Regions from separate parts of the Marinobacter gudaonensis genome, predicted to be linked through region 1. Evidence: riboswitches for the same ligand, from Rfam matches in the RefSeq annotation. Region 1 holds a riboswitch; the other holds the start of a gene.
The links. A riboswitch is a leader RNA that binds a small molecule or an ion and turns the genes downstream of it on or off. The one in region 1 is predicted to bind cobalamin.
Positions count from the first base shown of each region.

Region 2: another riboswitch for cobalamin. It lies ahead of BM344_RS11635 (TonB-dependent receptor plug domain-containing protein); the one in region 1 lies ahead of BM344_RS10120 (ribonucleoside-diphosphate reductase subunit alpha).

Region 1 covers NZ_FOYV01000001.1:2,223,364-2,232,945, reverse strand. Annotated here, with positions in the region: gene nhaB (sodium/proton antiporter NhaB) at 1-567, shown strand, start outside; gene BM344_RS10130 (substrate-binding periplasmic protein) at 659-1,510, shown strand; gene BM344_RS10125 (DUF3047 domain-containing protein) at 1,517-2,242, opposite strand; cobalamin riboswitch at 2,324-2,546, shown strand; gene BM344_RS10120 (ribonucleoside-diphosphate reductase subunit alpha) at 2,657-5,446, shown strand; gene BM344_RS10115 (ribonucleotide-diphosphate reductase subunit beta) at 5,663-6,721, shown strand; gene BM344_RS10110 (substrate-binding periplasmic protein) at 6,893-7,684, shown strand; gene BM344_RS10105 (ABC transporter substrate-binding protein) at 7,764-9,041, shown strand; gene BM344_RS10100 (hypothetical protein) at 9,155-9,523, shown strand; gene secD (protein translocase subunit SecD) at 9,579-9,582, shown strand, end outside.
Region 2 covers NZ_FOYV01000001.1:2,583,112-2,592,693, reverse strand. Annotated here, with positions in the region: gene BM344_RS11665 (ArnT family glycosyltransferase) at 1-1,290, shown strand, start outside; gene BM344_RS11660 (hypothetical protein) at 1,290-1,451, shown strand; gene BM344_RS11655 (substrate-binding periplasmic protein) at 1,544-2,284, opposite strand; gene BM344_RS11650 (ABC transporter ATP-binding protein) at 2,506-3,270, opposite strand; gene BM344_RS11645 (FecCD family ABC transporter permease) at 3,270-4,244, opposite strand; gene BM344_RS11640 (cobalamin-binding protein) at 4,231-5,109, opposite strand; gene BM344_RS11635 (TonB-dependent receptor plug domain-containing protein) at 5,140-6,978, opposite strand; cobalamin riboswitch at 7,125-7,347, opposite strand; gene BM344_RS11630 (putative nucleotidyltransferase substrate binding domain-containing protein) at 7,468-9,342, shown strand; gene BM344_RS11625 (3'-5' exonuclease) at 9,335-9,582, shown strand, end outside.

The DNA of each region.
Region 1 (9,582 bases):
GTGGTGGGCCTGGCCCTGCACCTGGCGGAGGTAGGGCTGATCGGCCTGTTGGTGATCATCCTGATTACCTCCTTTACTGGCGTTACCGACGAGCACCAGATTGGCAAGGCCTTCCAGGAATCGCTGCCGTTCACCTCCCTGTTGGTCGTGTTCTTCGCGGTGGTGGCGGTGATCCACGAGCAGCACCTGTTCAAACCGATCATCGATTACGTGCTGTCGCTGCCCGAGGCCCAACAACCGGGCATGTTCTTCATCGCCAACGGCGTGCTCTCGATGATCAGCGATAACGTGTTCGTAGCGACTGTGTACATCAGTGAGGTCAAGCAGGCGCTGGAAGCCGGCGCCATCAGCTACGAGCATTTCCAGGAGCTGGCGGTGGCGATCAACACCGGTACCAACCTGCCCAGTGTGGCCACGCCCAACGGCCAGGCGGCATTCCTGTTCCTGCTGACCTCGGCAATCGCGCCGCTGGTTCGGCTGTCTTACGGCAAGATGGTTATCATGGCATTTCCCTACACCCTGGTGATGGGCGGCGTGGGCCTGTACATGGTGGTTAACCACATTTGACATCCCGGCCGGATTTTTTGCGGCCTGGGTCAGTGCAGATCTGCCGGTGTCTGTTAATCTTCCCTTAAATAAAAGCGGATAAACGGACTCCATGTACAGCTGTTGTTTCCACGCTCCCGAGTTCCGGAGGCTGGCGAACGGGCGGGTGCTCGTCGCCCGGCTCGCCGGCCTGTGCCTTTTGATGTTCGCGGTCATGGGCGCTTCCGCCCAATCAGATTCCGAAACGGTGGCGGCGGCCCCGATCCTGCGGGTGGCGTACCTTGAGTTTCCCCCGATTACCTATCAGGACAGCAACGGCCAGCCGGCAGGCAGCTTTATCGAGCTGACCCGCAAAGTAGCTGTTGAGGCAGGCTATCAGCCCGAGTTCATCTATCTGCCGGTGAGCCGGGTGTACCTGTACCTGATCAACGGCCTGATTGACGTGTGGCCCGGGGTCACGGAAGTCCCGGTGTTGCAGGGCAATGTTCTGGAGAGCTGGATCAGTCCGGCACCCGTGCACTTGAGCGCCTGGTACCTGGAGAGCTCGCCCCCGCTCATTCATCTGGAAGAGTTGCGGGGCAAGCGGGTTATCGTCATTGGCGGCTATACCTATGCGGGACTGCTGGACTGGCTGGCCGCCCATCCAGACATTCGCATCACTGAAGCCCCCAACCACCGCTCGGCCGTGGATATGCTCAAGCGCAGGCGGGGGGATTACCTTCTGGATTATCGCCAGCCCGTGCGACAGGTGCTGGTTCCGGGATCCGATGACATGCTCCGGGAATCGGAAGTCCGCACCCGGGATCTCGCCTGGATTTTCTCGCTGGCCCATCCCCGAGCGGCACTGATGCGGGATGAGTTCGATGATGCCTATCTGCGCCTGGTGGAAAGGGGTGAAGTGCCCCCGGTTCGAGACCTCACCGGCGCCTACGTGATTCCTGGCTACCCCGGCGAACTCCAGTGACTGTGATCAGGGTTCCAGCTGTAAATCGCCATACCAGGCGGTGGCCTGCTCACTCGTGTTGTCTGAGTCCGACATGATGGCCACGCCAACAATGGGCGGCGGCGCTTCGCCAAACGCCTGCCGATAGTCAGCCACAATGTCCCTTTGAACCGTTACCCAGTCACCAATCTGCTCCCTGCCGGAATTGACCGCCACCATCATGGTCTTGTCGGTGTAGGCGTTGGCGATGACGGTGCCCTCCGGCAGGCTGTTAGCCCAGATGTAGTTCAGGGCATTGCCGGGCAGGGACTCGCCGAACAGCACTTCCACGGTCTTGCGCTTTGCCCGCTCGAAAAAGCCGGCCTTCTCCGGCTGGAACTTGAATGCCACGTAAATCCTGGCCGGGTAATCGTCCCCGGATTTGCTGCGGGCGTTGCCCTTGTCGAACACGTTCGAAACCTTCCAGCGCCATTTCAGAATCAGCGAATCGCCGGGCTTAACGCTTACCCGCGCAATCAGGCCGGAAGCGCCGCCGTCGGTGGTGGCCTTGACCACTTGCTGGCCGTCTTCGGTGACCAGCTCATAACGGGTGTGCTGCTCGATATTGGGGAAATTCAGGGGCTCCCAGCCGTCGGTAATCGAGCTCATGGCCGAGAAGGGCTTCAAAGTAGTGCTCTGAGCATGGGCGAGGCTGGAGCTGAAGAGGCCGACGAGCAGCAGCGCCGCCCATACCGGGTAGAGGTTTCGGGCCATGGTGTTCTCTCGAGTCTGAAGGTTACCGGTGCAGACAGGGGTTTTACAGAAAAGTGCCTTGTTGTTGAAGAGTGACCTGTATATAGTGTTCTTATCCTTGGTCAAATACCAGATGTAGTGATTACTTCGTAATCAACGCATCCGGTATCGGGAATCCGGTGAGACTCCGGAACTGACGCGCAGCGGTATTGGGGAACAAGCACGGCATTACGACACTGGTTGAAACCGGGAAGTCGCCGAGCGAGGCCGAATCCAACGATTCACGCCCCTGAGTCCGAAGACCTGCCAGGGAGATGACTGCACCTTCGCGTTTCAAGGTGAGCAGACCGGTGTTGCCCAGCCATGCCCATGGCGAGGTGCGCCCCTGCGTACGCGAAGGTGAAAGGAACTCAACGCGTATTCAGGAGAACAACCATGTCCGCCTCCGCTCTGGCCGAATCCCAGTCCGAACCCCAGTCCAAACCGAACACCGATTCCGAGGCCTCCACCCAGGCCCTGCAGGTGATAAAACGCAACGGCACCCTGGTGGGCTTTGATGCCTCCAAAATCAGCGTGGCCGTCACCAAGGCCTTCCTGGCCGTGGAAGGCGACCAGGCCGCCGGTTCCGCCCGCATCAACCACGCCGTCAAACTGGTCACCGACCAGGTGGTGCAGGCCATCAGCCGGCGCCTGAAGGCCGGCGGCAAGGTCCACATCGAAGACATCCAGGATCAGGTGGAACTGGCCCTGATGCGGGCCGAGGAACAAAAAGTCGCTCGCGCCTACGTGCTGTACCGGGAAGAACACGCGCGCCAGCGGGCCATCGATGAGCCGGTGGAAGCCCACCCGCACCTGACCGTGAGAAAGGCCGACGGCACCATCGCGCCCCTGGACCTGGGTCTGATGAAACTGCAGGTGGAGCAGGCCGCCGCCGGGCTGGACGGCATCGACGGTGGATCTCTGGTGGACGACGCACTGCGCAATCTCTACGACGGCATTGAAGAAACCGAAGTGCTCTCGGCCCTGATCATGACCGCCCGGGGCCGCATCGAGCGGGAGCCGGACTACAGCGCCGTGACCGCCCGCCTGCTGCTGGAGCAGCTGCGCCTGGAAACCGGCGAAGCCCTGGAACTGCCGCGTAACCAGTCCCTGGCGGAGGTGTATCCCCAGGCGCTGATCGCCTTTATACACGCCGGCATTCGCCACGAACTGCTGGACGAAGCCCTGGTCGGCTTTGATCTCGAGCGCCTCGGTGAGGCGCTCAAGCCCGAGCGCGACCTGCAATTCGGCTTCCTCGGCCTGCAGACCCTGTACGACCGCTACTTCCTGCACTGGAACAAGGCCCGTCTGGAACTGCCCCAGGTGTTTTTCATGCGCGTGGCCATGGGCCTGGCCCTGCGCGAGGACGACCCGAACGAGCGGGCCATCGAGTTCTACAACCTGCTGTCCTCTTTCGACTACATGGCCAGCACGCCCACCCTGTTCAACAGCGGCACCCGCCATTCCCAGCTTTCCTCCTGCTACCTGACCACCGTGCAGGACGACCTGGAAGGCATCTACGGCGCCATCAAGGACAACGCCCTGCTGAGCAAATGGGCCGGCGGCCTGGGCAACGACTGGACGCCGGTTCGGGCGCTCGGATCTCACATCAAGGGCACCAACGGCCAGAGCCAGGGCGTGGTGCCGTTTTTGAAAGTGGTCAACGACACCGCCGTGGCGGTGAACCAGGGTGGCAAGCGCAAGGGCGCCGTGTGTGCTTACCTGGAAAGCTGGCACCTCGACATCGAGGAATTCCTGGAGCTGCGCAAGAACACCGGCGACGAGCGCCGCCGAACCCACGACATGAACACCGCCAACTGGGTGCCGGACCTGCTGATCGAACGCATGCGCGAAGACCGGGACTGGACCCTGTTCTCCCCGAGCGACGTGCCCGACCTGCACGACCTCTACGGCAATGCGTTCCGCGAGCGCTACGAGCACTACGAAGCGCTGGCCAAACAGGGCCAGATCAGACTGTTCCGGAAAGTCTCAGCCAAACAGCTCTGGCGCAAGATGCTCACCGTGCTGTTTGAAACCGGCCACCCCTGGGTCACCTTCAAGGACCCCTGCAACCTGCGCTCGCCGCAGCAGCACCGGGGTGTGGTACACAGCTCCAACCTGTGCACCGAGATCACCCTCAACACCAGCGCCGACGAAATTGCCGTGTGCAACCTGGGTTCGGTAAACCTGGCCGCTCATATCAAGGACGGCGAGCTGGACGTACAGCGCCTGGAGCGCACCGTGAACACTGCCGTACGCATGCTCGATAACGTCATCGACATCAACTACTACGCCGTGCCCCAGGCCCGCAATTCTAACCATAAACACCGTCCGGTCGGCCTCGGCCTGATGGGCTTCCAGGACGCCCTCTACCAACTGGGCCTGCCGTACTCCAGCCCGGAAGCGGTGGAGTTCGCCGATGTGGCCATGGAGCAGCTCAGTTACTTCGCCCTGCGCGCCTCCGCCACCCTGGCCGGAGAGCGCGGCGCCTACGAAAGCTACGAAGGCTCGCTCTGGCAGCAGGGTATCCTGCCCATCGACTCCATCAGCCTGCTGAAAGAAGCGCGCCGCGACGGCGACCTCTCGGTGAACACCAATGCCCGCCTGGACTGGACTCCCGTACGCGAACTGATCGCCAAAAACGGCATGCGCAACAGCAACGTCATGGCCATCGCGCCCACGGCCACCATCTCCAACATCGTGGGCGTGTCCCAGTCTATTGAACCGGCGTACCAGAACCTGTTCGTCAAATCGAACCTCTCCGGCGAGTTCACCGTGGTCAACCCGTCCCTGGTCCGGGACCTCAAGGCCGAGGGCCTGTGGGACAACGTGATGGTCAACGACCTCAAATACTTCGACGGCAGCGTGCAGCAAATCGACCGCATCCCGGCCGAACTCAAGGCGAGATACGCCACCGCCTTCGAGATCGACGCCCGTTGGCTGGTAGAAGCCGCCGCCCGCCGTCAGAAATGGCTCGACCAGGCCCAGAGCCTCAACCTCTACATGGCCGAACCCAGCGGTAAAAAACTCGACGCCCTGTACCAGCTGGCCTGGGAACGTGGCCTGAAAACCACCTACTACCTGCGCTCCCTGGGCGCCACCGGCGCAGAGAAAACCACCCCGGTGGCGGCACCGCAGCCGCAGGTATGCAGCATCGACAACCCGGACTGCGAGGCCTGTCAGTAGGGCGTTAATCCGACCTACAACGGGCACATACGACTACAACTGCCAAGCCTGAGAACCTGGCTGGTACACCCTCCCGAAAATGTCTGTGGCCATGGATGGCCACAGCCAAGCCCTACAGGGACGTATTCACGGGCGTTTTTCGGGAGGGTGTACCAGACAGGTTCCGCCCCCAAGCCGAGTAGGCTGGGAGACAAAGAACTCGGAGGTTAAAAAAACATGCTCGATTGGGACGACGAACCAAAAACCGAAGCCAATACCGCCAGCCACCAGGGCCCGGCCCCGGTGAACGTCGACGACAAGCGCGTCATCAACGGCGAGACTGACATCAACCAGCTGGCACCGTTCAAGTACCCCTGGGCCTGGGAGTACTTCATGAACGCCAACAAGAACCACTGGACCCCCCTGGACGTGAACATGGCCCAGGACGTCTCGGACTACCACCACCGCCTGACCGCGCCGGAAAAACACGTCTACGAGAACGTGCTGGCCTACCTCACCACCTCCGACATCCTGGCCATGCGCAACATCGGCCTGGCGGTGATGGAGAAAATGAGTGCCCCGGAACTTCAGATCTACCAGGCCCGCCAGGTGTACGAGGAAGCCATGCACACCTGGGCCTACCAGCACTGCATCGAAACCCTCAACCTGGACCAGAGCGAAATCTACAACCGCTACCGCGTGGTGCCCGCCATCAACGGCAAGATCCAGATCGCCAACCGACGCCTGGATGCCGCCATGCGCCCGGACATGAACCTGCGCAACCGCGATGACCTGCAGGAATTCATCATGTCCTATCTGTTTTTTGCTGCCGTGTTCGAGGGCACCTGGTTCTACAACGGCTTCAGCCCCATCTTCGCCCTGCAGCGCCGGGGCCTGATGCGTGGCACCGGTGAACAGCTGCAGTACATCCTGCGGGACGAAGCCATGCACTTCTCTTTCGGCCTGAAAGTGGTGAACCAGATCGTCGAGGAAGAGAACATTACCTTCGACCCAAAAGCCGTGCGCCAGATGTGGGAAGAATCCGAAGCCGCCGAAACCGCCTACGCCAATTACATCCTGCGCGACCCCATCCTGGGTTACTCCGCGGAGTACCACAGCGAGCAGTTCCGCTTTGTGGCCAATCGCAGGGCGCGCACCGTGGGCCTGGAAGAGCCCTTTCCGGGGGCGAAGAACGTCTCGCCCTGGCTGGACGAGCAGGCCACCATGCGCAAGGAGAAGAATTTCTTTGAAACCCGGGTGATCGAGTACCAAACCGGTGCGCAGCTGGAATGGTAGATTATCGATAACGGCTGGCGTCCTGCGCCCTCTGCCGGCATGAACCATCAGGGGTCAGAGGGCGTATGGATTTGGTAGAAGTGGCTTTAGGATTGCTCGGCTTTTCGATATTGTGCGTTCAGCGGGCCATCATGCGCGCGACAGGCCGACAGCTCTCCAGAGGGAAACCAGGTGAACAAACGACTCTCAAGTGCACTTGCCGCAACCCTGCGTCTTGCGTTCCTGGTTGTGCTCGTTGCTTCGCCGGGCGTTTCGGCGGGCGACGACAGGCTCAAGTTTGCGTTTGCCGAAAATGCACCACCCTACAGTTACTCACTGGACGACCGGGCAGCGGGGCTTTTCCCCGAGCTGGTGCAGTTGGTGTTCAGTTTTACGCAAGGCTACACCGTGGACAGTGCGGTGATGCCCTGGTCCAGGGCCCAGCATAACGTCAGTCGGGGCCTTGCCGATGGTTTTCTCACCTATCCATCCATGGAAAGACAGGATTACGCCATCTTTGCGGAACAACCCCTCCACACACAGGACTTCGGCCATCTGGTGTACTCGGTCGACAATCCCAATTCCGAACGGATTGAATCGGCAACAAGTTTTGCCGACCTCGCCGACCTCAAGATAATTGTTGAAAAGGGGTCGAAATGGGAAGAAGAGAATCTTCCAGCCTATCTGGAGCGGGTGCCGGGCCGGGACGTTGAAACCATGATGCATCTTCTCATGTTGCGGAAAGCCGGTGATTTTTTTGTGCAGCCCGCCGAAGACGCACGATTCATCGCTCGGAAACTTGGCTACGCGGACCGCCTGAGAGTCCGCAAGGTGGATTTTATTCCCAATGCCCTGATCCCGTTTCATATCGGCGTGTCCCGGAACGTTCGCTCCGCTGCGCAGGTGGTCAATCAGGTGGATGAGGTGATGCAGGACCCGGAATTCATGTCGCAACGGAACCAGCTGATCGAACGTTATCGATAAAGTCCGTCGGGTTCGTCACCTCCGGTTCACCACGCTACACTTATGAATCTGCTGACCCGCTGTAGGAGGAGCCCGGCGGATGCCTGTATTTCGATGTACCGCGGCCCTGTTGATAACCATCATGACAATACCTGCGCTGGCCATTGCCAAATCCGGACGTGAACCACTCGATGTTGTGCTGATGGTGTCCGGTGGTGAGCAGCGGCAGGTGTACATGGAGCTGCTTCGGTCATTCGAGGCGCAACATCCTCACCTGGACGTGCGTCACCGTGAATACGAACAGGAGAACTACAAGGCCAACATCGAAAGCTGGCTCACCGGCGACAGTCAGGCCCCGGATGTGATGTTCTGGTTTGCCGGGCACCTGATGGACGATTTCTACCGCAAGGGGCTGATCCGGCCCGTCGATGACCTGTGGCAAGCACAGAACTGGGATACGGTGTTCCCGGAGAGTATTCGCAGGGTAGTCAGCTTTGCCGGACAACCCATGGGCGTACCTATTGCCTACTATCACTGGGGGCTTTACTACAACAAGGCCCTGTTCCAGCGCCTTGGCCTGAACCCCCCAGAGACCTGGGACGCGCTGCTGGAAGCGGGCGAGCGCCTGAAAGCCGAGGGTATTACGCCGGTGGCGGTCGGTACCAAAGCCGGCTGGACGGCCGCCGCCTGGTTTGACTACCTGAATCTGCGGCTCAATGGTCTGGCCTTCCATGAGCGCCTGATGCGCGGCGAAGTGCCCTTTGACGACGACCGGGTTCGGGCCGTGTTCGAACACTGGCAGCAGCTGGTGAAGGGCGATTTTTTTCTGCAGGGCCATGCCGGAATGTCATGGCGCAACGCCCTGCCGTTCCTGTACCGGGGCCACGCCGGCATGATGCTGATGGGTGGTTTTGTGAAACCCCAGTTTCCGGATTCGGTGCTCGACAATATCGGTGTGGTGCGATTTCCCCTGCTCCAGAGCACCCGCGGCGTTTATGAGAACGCGCCCACCGATATTTTCTTCATACCTGCGGGTGCCGATAACCCGGAGGGCGCGAAAACCTTACTGGCCTACATGGGCGAGCCGGAGACCCAGGCCTGGTTCAATCATCGCCTTGGTACGACGGCACCCAACATCAACGTCACCGGCTATGGGGATTCAATCGACGAGCAGGGCGGTGAGGTGCTGGCGGGCGCTGATGGCTATTCGCAGTTTTTTGATCGCAACACCCCGCGCGCACTGTCCAATCCGGCCATGGAGGTCTTCGTCGACTTCATGTCCGGAAAACTGAGCCTGGACAAGGCTCTGGCGCAACTTGAAGGCCTGCGTGTGGCGGTATTCGGCCCCATTTCGAATCAGGCCCGGCTTATCGAGTGACTGGCTCCAGTAGCGAGACCAAGCGGGTCGCCCGCAACGTATAGGTACTTCTGGCTGCTTGACGGCTTTACGTCTTGTTCGGAGACTGGGGTCTGCTCACCCGAGTGCGTCCAATGACACACAGTTTGCGCTTCCCCCCAGTCTCCAGACAAGGCCAGAAATTCAGGCTGCTGGTACTTTTTCTTCTGAGTGTTCTGCTTGCCGGCCCGGGTATCCAGGCTCAGGCCGATGGCGTGGAATCCTATACCGGCCCGACGGTTGAGCCGTGGCCGGTGGCATCGGATATCGTATGCCCCAATACCCGAAAACTCTCAGGAAGCCTCCTTACTGACGCTGATGACGTGGTACCGGGAGCCCCGCCCGATTCGTTCCTGTTTGCGGAACTGTCCGACGCCTGCCTACACCCCGAGCTGCTGGCGCTCACGCTTTGGTCCGCCGAGCGCTATCTACGACCGCCCTTCCGCGCTCCTCCTGTGCGTTAACCCTCTGTTTTGACGTTGTTCACAATTTCTTCATTGATGTTATCGAGGGTTCCCCATGA
Region 2 (9,582 bases), 360 kb from region 1:
TGCTGGATCACGGTGGCCTGCTACGGCCTGATCCGGCACTTTTTCCTGGGGCCGGCCTGGGCCTGGTACTTCGTTGGCTGGGCGTTCATGGGGCTCGGAATCATTACCAAGGGGGTCGGGTTTCTGCCGGCACTGATGCTCCTGCCCATACTGGCGATGAAATATCGGGACCGGTCGCTGTTTGCCGGCACCCTGCAGTGGCGCTGCGCCCTGGGCCCACTGGTGATGCTGGCAGTGGTTGCTGCCTGGCTGATTCCCATGGTGCTGTACGTGAACCACCTCGGCACCGAGGAGGCCCTGGCCTACCGGAACAATATCCTGTTCAAGCAGACCGGAGAGCGCTATGCCGACTCCTGGGGCCATATCCAGCCCTGGTACTACTACCTCACCAGCGTGATCCCCGCGCTCTGGTTCCCCCTGCCGCTGCTACTTCTGGCCCTGCTCCGGCCGCTCTCCGAAACTGCGCGGTATCGCCCCCTGATCACAGTGCTGCTGGCCTGGATTGCCCTGGTAATTGTGTTTTTCAGCCTCAGCCCCGGCAAACGGGGTGTCTATCTGCTGCCCGCGCTGCCGATGCTGGCACTGGTGCTGGCCCCGATTGCCAGCAGCCAGAAACCGGCCAGATGGTTCCCGCCGGTACTCACCGCCCTGCACTTCGTGCTGGGAGCGGCCCTGATTGCCGTGGGCATTCTGGCCTGGAACGATTACCCCAGGCTTGTGGAGAAAGTCAGCGATTACAGCAGCGACCCTTCGCGCCTGCACGAGGCGGGCACGCTGGTGTGTGCCCTGGGAACGATATGGCTGCTCAGCCTGTTCGGGTTCTGGCGCTCGCGGGCAATGGGCCGCCTGTTCGTTGCGCTGATGGTGAGCTGGCTGCTGCTGTCCACCTGGGGCTATCGAATCCTGGAGCCCCTGCGAACCCCGAGAAACATCCTGGCGGCTGCCGAGCAGCAGATGCCCGCTGGCGCGCAGCTGGGAATGATCGACTTCAGTGAACAGTTCATCCTGTTCTCCAAATCCGATTTCACCCATTTCAGCTACTTCAGCAGTCTTGAAGAGGAAAACCGCAACGCCTGGCTGTGGATGAAAGAAACCGATAACAGCTTTCTACTGATTGCCAAAAGCCAGGCCCTGCAATGCTTCGACAACACCGGCGCAACGCTCCTGGGAACAGCCCACCGGGAACAGTACCTGCTACTCAGCGATGCCCAGATGAAACCCGAATGCGCGCCGCCGCAGCGGATCCGGCGCTTCACCACCCCGGCGCCCTTTGCCAACGGAGGCATGTGATGACACTGATGGATGCCGAAAATCGGTTCGGGGCCGTTTCCCGGGTGATGCACTGGGTTATGGCGGTTCTTCTGCTCGTGAACCTTGCCAGCGAAGTCTGGTTCAAGGCGCTGGGACTCAGGAAGTCCACGATCTGCGCGCCAACGTGTTGTGGGCGATGATTGGCTTACATGTCGCCGCTGCCCTGGCACATCAGTTCGTGCTGGGAGACCGGACCATGAAGCGAATGGCCTGACTCGGGCGGTCAGCCGCCCTACGGATCCGGATGAATCGAGAGGCTCTGGTCCGGAGGCGGCAATCCGGGAAGCAGGGCCTCCACGTCAATCCTGTAGCCAGCGAAAAACGCTTCCGCCGCCTGAATCAACGCATTCTCGGTTTTCAGGATGCCCAGGTAAACCGGCCACTCGGCGTCGATCAGTCCGGTGCTGTAACCATCCGGATCGAATCCCAGCAGCTGGGCCAGAAACCGGAACTCCAGCTCATTCATGACGATGTAATCGCACCGTTTTTGCAGAAAAATGCTCAGCATCTGCTGGGCATCGTACGCGTCCAGGCGTACCAGATTGGCACTGAGGCGCCGCTCAAGCTGGTCACTGTAAACAAACCATCGTCGCAGGCAGACGCTGCCCTGAAGATCATCGAAGGAAAGGGGTTTATGGCCAGGTTGCGCGAACACTCGATCCCGCCAGGTTAACACCGGTCCTATGGCGTGCATGCGGTCAGGCAGCGGCATCCACAGTGGGTTGGCGAAAACCGCGTTGGCGTGTCCGTTTTCCAGGGCCCAGGCCTGCCGTTTACGGGGCATGGGGCGGAACTCGGCGGCAATACCGGTCTCCTGACTAAACTCCTGGATCACCTCGGCCAGAATGCCCTTATCCAGGCTGTGGCCGTAATAGAATGGGAGAAAACCCTCACTCGATCCCATGATCTGGAGCGTTTGAGATGAAACCGGAGCGAACCAGAATGCTGCCAGAATCAGCAGGCCTACTCTCATCAAGTGAGTCTCTCAGTGATCGAGTGGTTCAGGCCACACAGTCTCCGTTGGAGTGCGCCCAACACATCCCCAGCGTAGCACAGGGGTACATAGTTAAATGACGTGAATCATCACTTTTATCACAACCACAGGATCACGCCTTAGCGCTTGACTACATTTAACATTTGCAGGGGTGGAGTCGCCCGGCTGCCGCCGGGGTTGGGGCCTGGCCAGGCGGGAAATCAGCCTGGTACAAACACTGGGAAGCCGTCCAGTTCCGCAGAGAGCAAGCGCTGGCCGAACAGGCTTTCAAGTGCCGAGGTCACCAGCATGTCCCGGGCCGGGCCCCAGCAGGCCTGGCCGTCTGGGTACAGCAGAAGGATCTGGTCGCACCATCGCGCAGCCAGGTTGAGGTCGTGGAGGCACATAAAGACCGCCCGATCGCATTTTGCCTGGTGGCGCAGCAGGGTCATGACGGCGGTCTGGTGCTGTAGATCCAGGTGATTGGTCGGCTCGTCCAGAAGCCAGATCTCCGGGCTTTGGGTCATCAGGGTGGCAATGGCCACCCGCTGGCGTTCGCCACCGGAGAGGGTATTGATCAGACGATCTTTCAGGTGAATGACATCAAGGGTTTCGAGGGCTCGCTCTGCAATCGCCAGGTCATCACCACTCTCCATCTGCCAGGCGGACAACCAGGGATGTCGACCGATCAGGGCGGTTTCCAGAACCGTTGCCGGGAATCCATCCTGCCGGTCCTGAAATACGAGGCCGATCCGTTGCGAGAGGGTTTTGCGGCCGATGTCACGCAGCGGGGTTCCATCAAGTCGCAGGTCTCCGCTTCTGAGCTCCCGCAACCCCGCTAGCGTATGCAACAGGGTGGTTTTGCCCACGCCATTGGGACCCAACACCCCCCACACCTGCCCCGGCTCGATGGCCAGATCCAGCGGCGCACCGGAAGCACGCCCCGGAATATCGATGATCAGCGATTCTGTGGTCAGGCGCGTCATCATCGACTCCGGTACAACAGATACAGGAACGTGGGAACACCGAGCAGCGCAGTAATCACGCCCACCGGCAACTGCTCCGGCGCAATCACCACCCGCGCCAGGGTATCCGCCATTACCAGCAAAGTGCCCCCGGCCAGGGCGCACGCTGGCAGCACCAGTCGCTGGTCGTTACCCAGGACCAGCCGCAGCATATGGGGCACCACCAGGCCCACAAACCCCACCGAGCCGGCCATGGTCACCGCCGTGGCCGTCAGCAGACTGGCCATGAGGTAGATGGACCACTCCAGGGGCCGCACCGACACGCCGAGTGCCGCCGCCTGCAGGGAGCCCCTGGCCAGAACATTCAAAGCCCGCCCCAGGGGGAAGACCAGTACACACACCAGCACCAGGATGATCAGGCCGGGCCAGGGCGTGGCGGCGTGGGACAGATCACCCATCAGCCAGTACAGCATGCCAGGCAGCCGACTGGCCGGCGTCATCGACAGGATCAGGGTGATGATAGCGCCCCAGCCTGCGGCCACTACCACACCTGTCAGTAACAGCCGCGATGGCGTCCAGCTGCCACTGCCATGGGCCAGGCCGAACACCAGCAGAGTCGCCAGCAGGGCACCGGCAAAAGCCGAACCGGACACCAGGAAGCCGGCGGCACCGCCCAGCATGGCCAGCAGGGCGCCCACGGCGGCCCCGCCGGATAGCCCAAGCACATAGGGATCGGCCAGCGGATTGCGCAGCAGCACCTGCATCAGGGCGCCGGCTACCGCCAGCAGCCCACCGGTGGCGAAGGCACTCAGGGTGCGCGGCAGTCGAAGCTCCAGAATCAGGGTCTGTTGCAGAGCGCTGCCGCCACCGGTAACCACGCGCAGCGTGTCCTCGATGCCAATGGAAGTACTACCGACACTCACCGACAGCAGTGCCGCCGCCAGGGCGGCTAGCAGCAGCACAATCAGGGGTCTGGAATAACTAGAGATTGGCACGGGCCTGCTCCAGGGTCTGGCACAGGTGGCGCGCACCTTCGGCAAAGCGGAGGGTGGGTCGCGCCAGCAGATCCGGCGGTTCCAGGAACAGGTTGCCGGCTGACACGGCGGTCAGCTCCGGGTACTGTTGCCAAATCCCCAGCCAGTTATCCTTGCCCGCTTCGCCGGCGGTAACGATGGCTTGCGGATTGGCCGCCAGCACCGCCTCAATGCTGAGCCGTGGCACCAGTCGCGGCAGGTGGCCGAACACGTTGACCCCACCACACAGCTCGATGGCCTTGCTGATCAGCTCTTCCCGGTTGACGGTCATCAGCGGCTGGTCCCAGATCTGGAAGAACACCCGCACCGGGCCGGCGCCGTCGTAGCGCGCCTGAAGCTCAGCGATATCCGCCCGGAAGGCGTCTGCGCGACGCTTCCCGATAGCCGAATTGCCCGTCAACAGTGCCAGATTTTCAACGGCGACGGCGATGTCGTCAAAGGTACGCGGGGCCAGCCAGAAGACGGTGATGCCGAGGTCCGCGAGCCGCTCCAGCTGGCTCCGGGAATTGCCATCGACCCAGGCCACCACCAGCTCCGGCGCCAGGGACACAATGGCTTCCAGATCCAGGCGATTACTGTCGCCCACTTGTGGCAGGTTGGCGGCTTCTGCCGGGTAATCGCTCCAGGCACTCACCGCCACCACCCGGTCGCCGGCGCCGGCCGAAAACAAAAGCTCGGTGGCACCGGGAGACAGGGAAACCACTCGCCTCGCCGGCGCCTCCAGGCACACCTGCCTGCCCAGCGCATCCCCGGCGCACATCGCCTGCGCCGGGGATGGCATCAGAACAAGGCAGGCGACAAGCAGAACGAATCCGCGCTGGATCATGGCGCTGGCATCATGGGTCAGTGAATGGGACTACTGGCGGAAATCATAGCGTATGGACGCCAGGTACGTCCGTCCCGCTGCAAGATAGTCAAAGGGCTCGAACGTAACACTGTCGAACCCGCCACTTGTGGTGTACCGGCGATCCAGCACGTTATCCACCTTGAACTGCGCGGACCACCCCGGCAGGAAATTCCAGGCGGCGCGCAGGTCCAGGGTTCCGTAACCGGGAAGCCGGCTGTTATTGGCGGCATCGTTGTAGCGGTCACTTTCGGCAATCACGCTGGCGCCCACGGACCACTGGTCGAACAGACGGTCCACGTCCAGCCGCACATTGCGCTCCGACCGGCGAGGCAGACGCGCTCCGGTATCCCGGTTCTCGGTGTCGGACAGGGTAATGGCCGCATTCACATCCCAGTTCACCGTTTCGAAACCTGAAGACAGTTCAATACCGCGAATCCTCGCGGATTCGACGTTTTCCACGGTCCCTTCAAACGTTACGGGGTCGGACACAAAGGTTATCAGATCGTCCACATCGTTCTGATACACGGCCACATCCCAGAACCAATGGCTGTAACGGCCACTTACCCCAATTTCCACCATCTGACCCTCTTCCGGATCAACGTCGGGGTTGCCGGTGTAAAAGGGTACCTGCAGGTAAAGATCATTGAAGGTGGGCGCTCGAAAAGAGGTGGCATAGCTCACCCGTGCCCGGTGGGCCTGATCGAACTGGTGACCGAGGGCGAGGCCGCCGGTTTCTTCCTTACCGTAGGCTTCGTTGTCATCCAGACGTGCACTGGCCATCACATCGGTGGGGCCGAAATTCAGGCGGGCCTGGCCAAAAACGGCGGTGTTGGTGCGGCTGTCTTCGCTGAACTGGCTGGTGCCTTCCACCTCATCCACAGTTGCCTCGGTGCCGACCACGAACTCGTGCACGCCCGCGGTGAGGGTGTTTTCCCAACGGGCCGACCGGTGCAGGGTATCGAACACGCTGGGGAAGGAGCCGAAGGTATCCTGCTCGTCACGGGACTCGGAAAACTGGATCCGGGTACGCCAGTAATCGCTGGCCACGGCCTCCAGATACAGGCCCATGGCGCGAACCAGAAAGTCCGTATCGCCACCCTCAAACTCGGTATTGCCTTCGGACTGAAACACCGTGACACCGGCCCCACCGCCCTGGTCGAACCGGTGGCTCACCTTGGCCAGTCCGCCGGCATTGCGAAAGCCCTTGTCCTCGCCACCAGCCCGGAGGTTGGTTCCGTCGGTATCCGAATACACGCCACCGACAAGAAAGCCGGTGCGACCTTCGCGCCCGGCCACGCCAGCGGTGGATTCCAGAAGGCTGTGGGAGCCGCCAGACAGTTCCACCCAGCCCTGCCGGGCCGCTTCCGGCTCAAGCGTAAAGGCCTGCACCACGCCACCAACGGCATCCGCCCCGTAAAGGGAGCTCTTGGCGCCGCGCACCAGCTCAACCCGCTCGATCAGCTCGGGCGGGAGAAACTGCCAGGGGGGGATGCCCGCCGAGGCAGAGCGCAGGCGGATGCCATCCAGCAGCAACACCGTGCCGGCACTGCCTGCGCCACGCAGAAATACGCTGGTGGTCTTGCCATAACTGCCGTCCGATACCACATTCACACCCGGCTGCGCGTGCAGCAGGTCCCGGAACTCGGCCGGCTGCTGGCGGCGAATGTCGTCTTTTTCGATCACGGTGACGGAAGACAGGCTCTCGCCCACGGTTTGTGGCCCGAGGGTTGCGGTCACCACGATGGGATCAAGCGCATCGGCCTGGGTGTCAGACTGGGCCATTACGGCCAGCGGCAGGGCGGCGAGGGACACGCCCGCCAATACAACAGGAAAGGATTTTGAGGACATCAGCTTTGCTCCGCACTCCGCGCGCACCCGCACGGGATTCTGGGTTTTGTTGCGGAACAGGCAGGAGGGCGGGCGGCAGGTCAGGCAGGCCACGGGAAAGCGGCAGACGGCCCTGGTATTTCGCCCACCTGCGTCGCCCACCGCAACACCGGGTGTTTTTCCAGGCCGGTCTCCGGGCTGGCAGGCGGAACCGACGGTTCCCGGGCAATCACCTTCCCATGTCACGCGACACAGTGGCGCATCAGATTGCCGTTATCCTGCTTACCGTTGCGGGGGCAGCATCGGACTCGCGCTGGCCAGGCCAGGCTCACCGATTTCCCGTTTCACCCGTCGCGCTTCGCGACGGACACCTGAAAAAGTGCGGCAAGGCTAGCAACAAGGGCCTGAGCGGTCAATGAGATCCGTCAAAGGTCGACATGGCCGCTGGCCGGCGCCGCTGCTATATTGCTGTACTGACAACGACTTTTCTTCATCAGCCCCGGGAGTCTTATGCAGGCCGAGCTCATCGACATCCGCAATCACATGGCCCAGTACCCGCCGTTTGACGAGATGCCCGATAAGCTGCTCGACCAGGTGGTCGGTGGCATTGAGGTGGTCTATTTCCGGGCCGGCACGCAGATTCTCGAGTTTGGCGAGTCCAATAACTGGCTGTTCTATGTGCGCAGCGGCGCGGTTGAGATCTACCGGCGTTCCGGGGAGCTGTACAACCGTATCAGCGAGGGGGAAATCTTTGGGCAGTTCGGTCTGCTGATGAACAAGCGGGTGCGGTTTCCGGCCAGGGCGCTGGAAGACACCCTGATTTACAAGATTCCTGGCGAGATCTTCCAGTTGCTCTGGGAAAGTGACGACAACTTTGCCGATTTTGTCGAGATTGAGGACCGCAGTCGCCTGCGCTCCGCGCTCTCCCGGCGGGAGAAATCCAATGAGCTGATGACCTCCAAGGTGACCCGGCTGATCTCCCGCAAGCCGGTATCGGCGCCCCACACGGTACGCCTCCAGGAGGCGGCGCGAATCATGACCGAGCAGGGCGTGTCGGCCCTGCTATTGATGGATGAAGAGGGCGAGAAACCACTGCTGCGGGGCATCATCACGGACCGCGACCTGCGCACCCGCGCACTCAGCGAGGCGTTGCCCTCGGAGACGCCGATCAGCGAGATCATGTCCGAAGACCTCATCACCATCGGCTCCTCCGTGTTCATCTTCGAAGCCATGCTCACCATGCTGCACAACAACGTACACCACCTGCCGGTGATGGAAGGCGACGAGGTGCGTGGCGTCATTGCCCTGTCGGACATCGTGAAGTACGAGAGCCAGAGCAGTCTCTATCTGGTCAGCAACATTTATCACCAGAAGGATGTCAGGGGCCTCAAAGCGATCAGCCAGAACGTGCGCGACAGCTTTGTCCGCATGGTCAACGAAGACGCCAACTCCCACATGATCGGCAGCGCCATGGCTGGTATCGGCCGCAGCTTTACCCAGCGGCTGCTGGAACTTGGCGAGGAAAAACTGGGGCCACCCCCCATCCCCTACTGTTTTATGGCCCTGGGCTCCATGGCCCGGGATGAGCAACTGGTGGTCACCGACCAGGACAACGCCATGATCCTGGACGACAGTTTTGTGCCGGAGGAGCACGATGAATACTTCCTCGCGCTGGCCAAATTTGTCTCCGATGGCCTCGCGGAGTGCGGGTACAGCTACTGCACCGGCGATATCATGGCCACCAACCGGAAATGGCGGCAGCCGCTGAAGGTCTGGAAGGAATACTTCACCGACTGGATCGAGAATCCCAAGGCAGAAGCGCTGCTGAACAGCAACATCTTCTTTGATCTGGACGGGATCTACGGCCAGACTGACTTCGCCGAGCAACTGAAAACCCTGGTGGCAAACAAGGCGGCCAACAGCCCCCGATTCCTGGCCATGCTGGCGCGCAACGCCCTGAACCGGACCCCGCCCATAGGCTTCTTCCGGACGTTTGTGCTGGAAGAAGATGGCAAACAGCAGAAGACCTTCAACCTGAAACGCCGGGGCACCGCGCCGCTGTCGGACCTGATCCGGGTGCATGCGCTGGCCTGCGGCTCCCGCGCCCAGAACTCTTTCGAACGCCTCAAGGCCATCGGCAACACCAAACTGCTGCTGGACGACGACCTGGGCAACCTGCGCGATGCCCTGGAGTTCATTTCCATTGTGCGGATACGACACCAGGCCCTGGCGATCGAGGCGGGCAAGGAGCCCGACAACAACGTTCGCCCCGAGGACCTCTCGCCCTTCGAGCGCAGCCACCTCAAGGATGCCTTCCAGGTGGTGAGTAACGCCCAGAAATTCCTGCGCTTCCGCTACAACGCCCAGGTGGTCCGCAATGTCTGAGCGCTCCCCTACCGAGCCCAACCAGACAGACCCGGAAGTAACGCGGCTACCCTGGCCGGAGCAGTACCAGGCCCTGGCAGAACGCAGCCAGTCGCCTCTGCTCAAGGCTTTCTATGAAAGCGGATGCGTCTCTGCCGACACCCCGCTCCGGGATGTCCCGATGGTAGCGCTGGACTTTGAAACTACCGGCCTGGATGCCAGCCAACATTCGATTGTCAGCGTGGGGCTTGTGCCATTCAC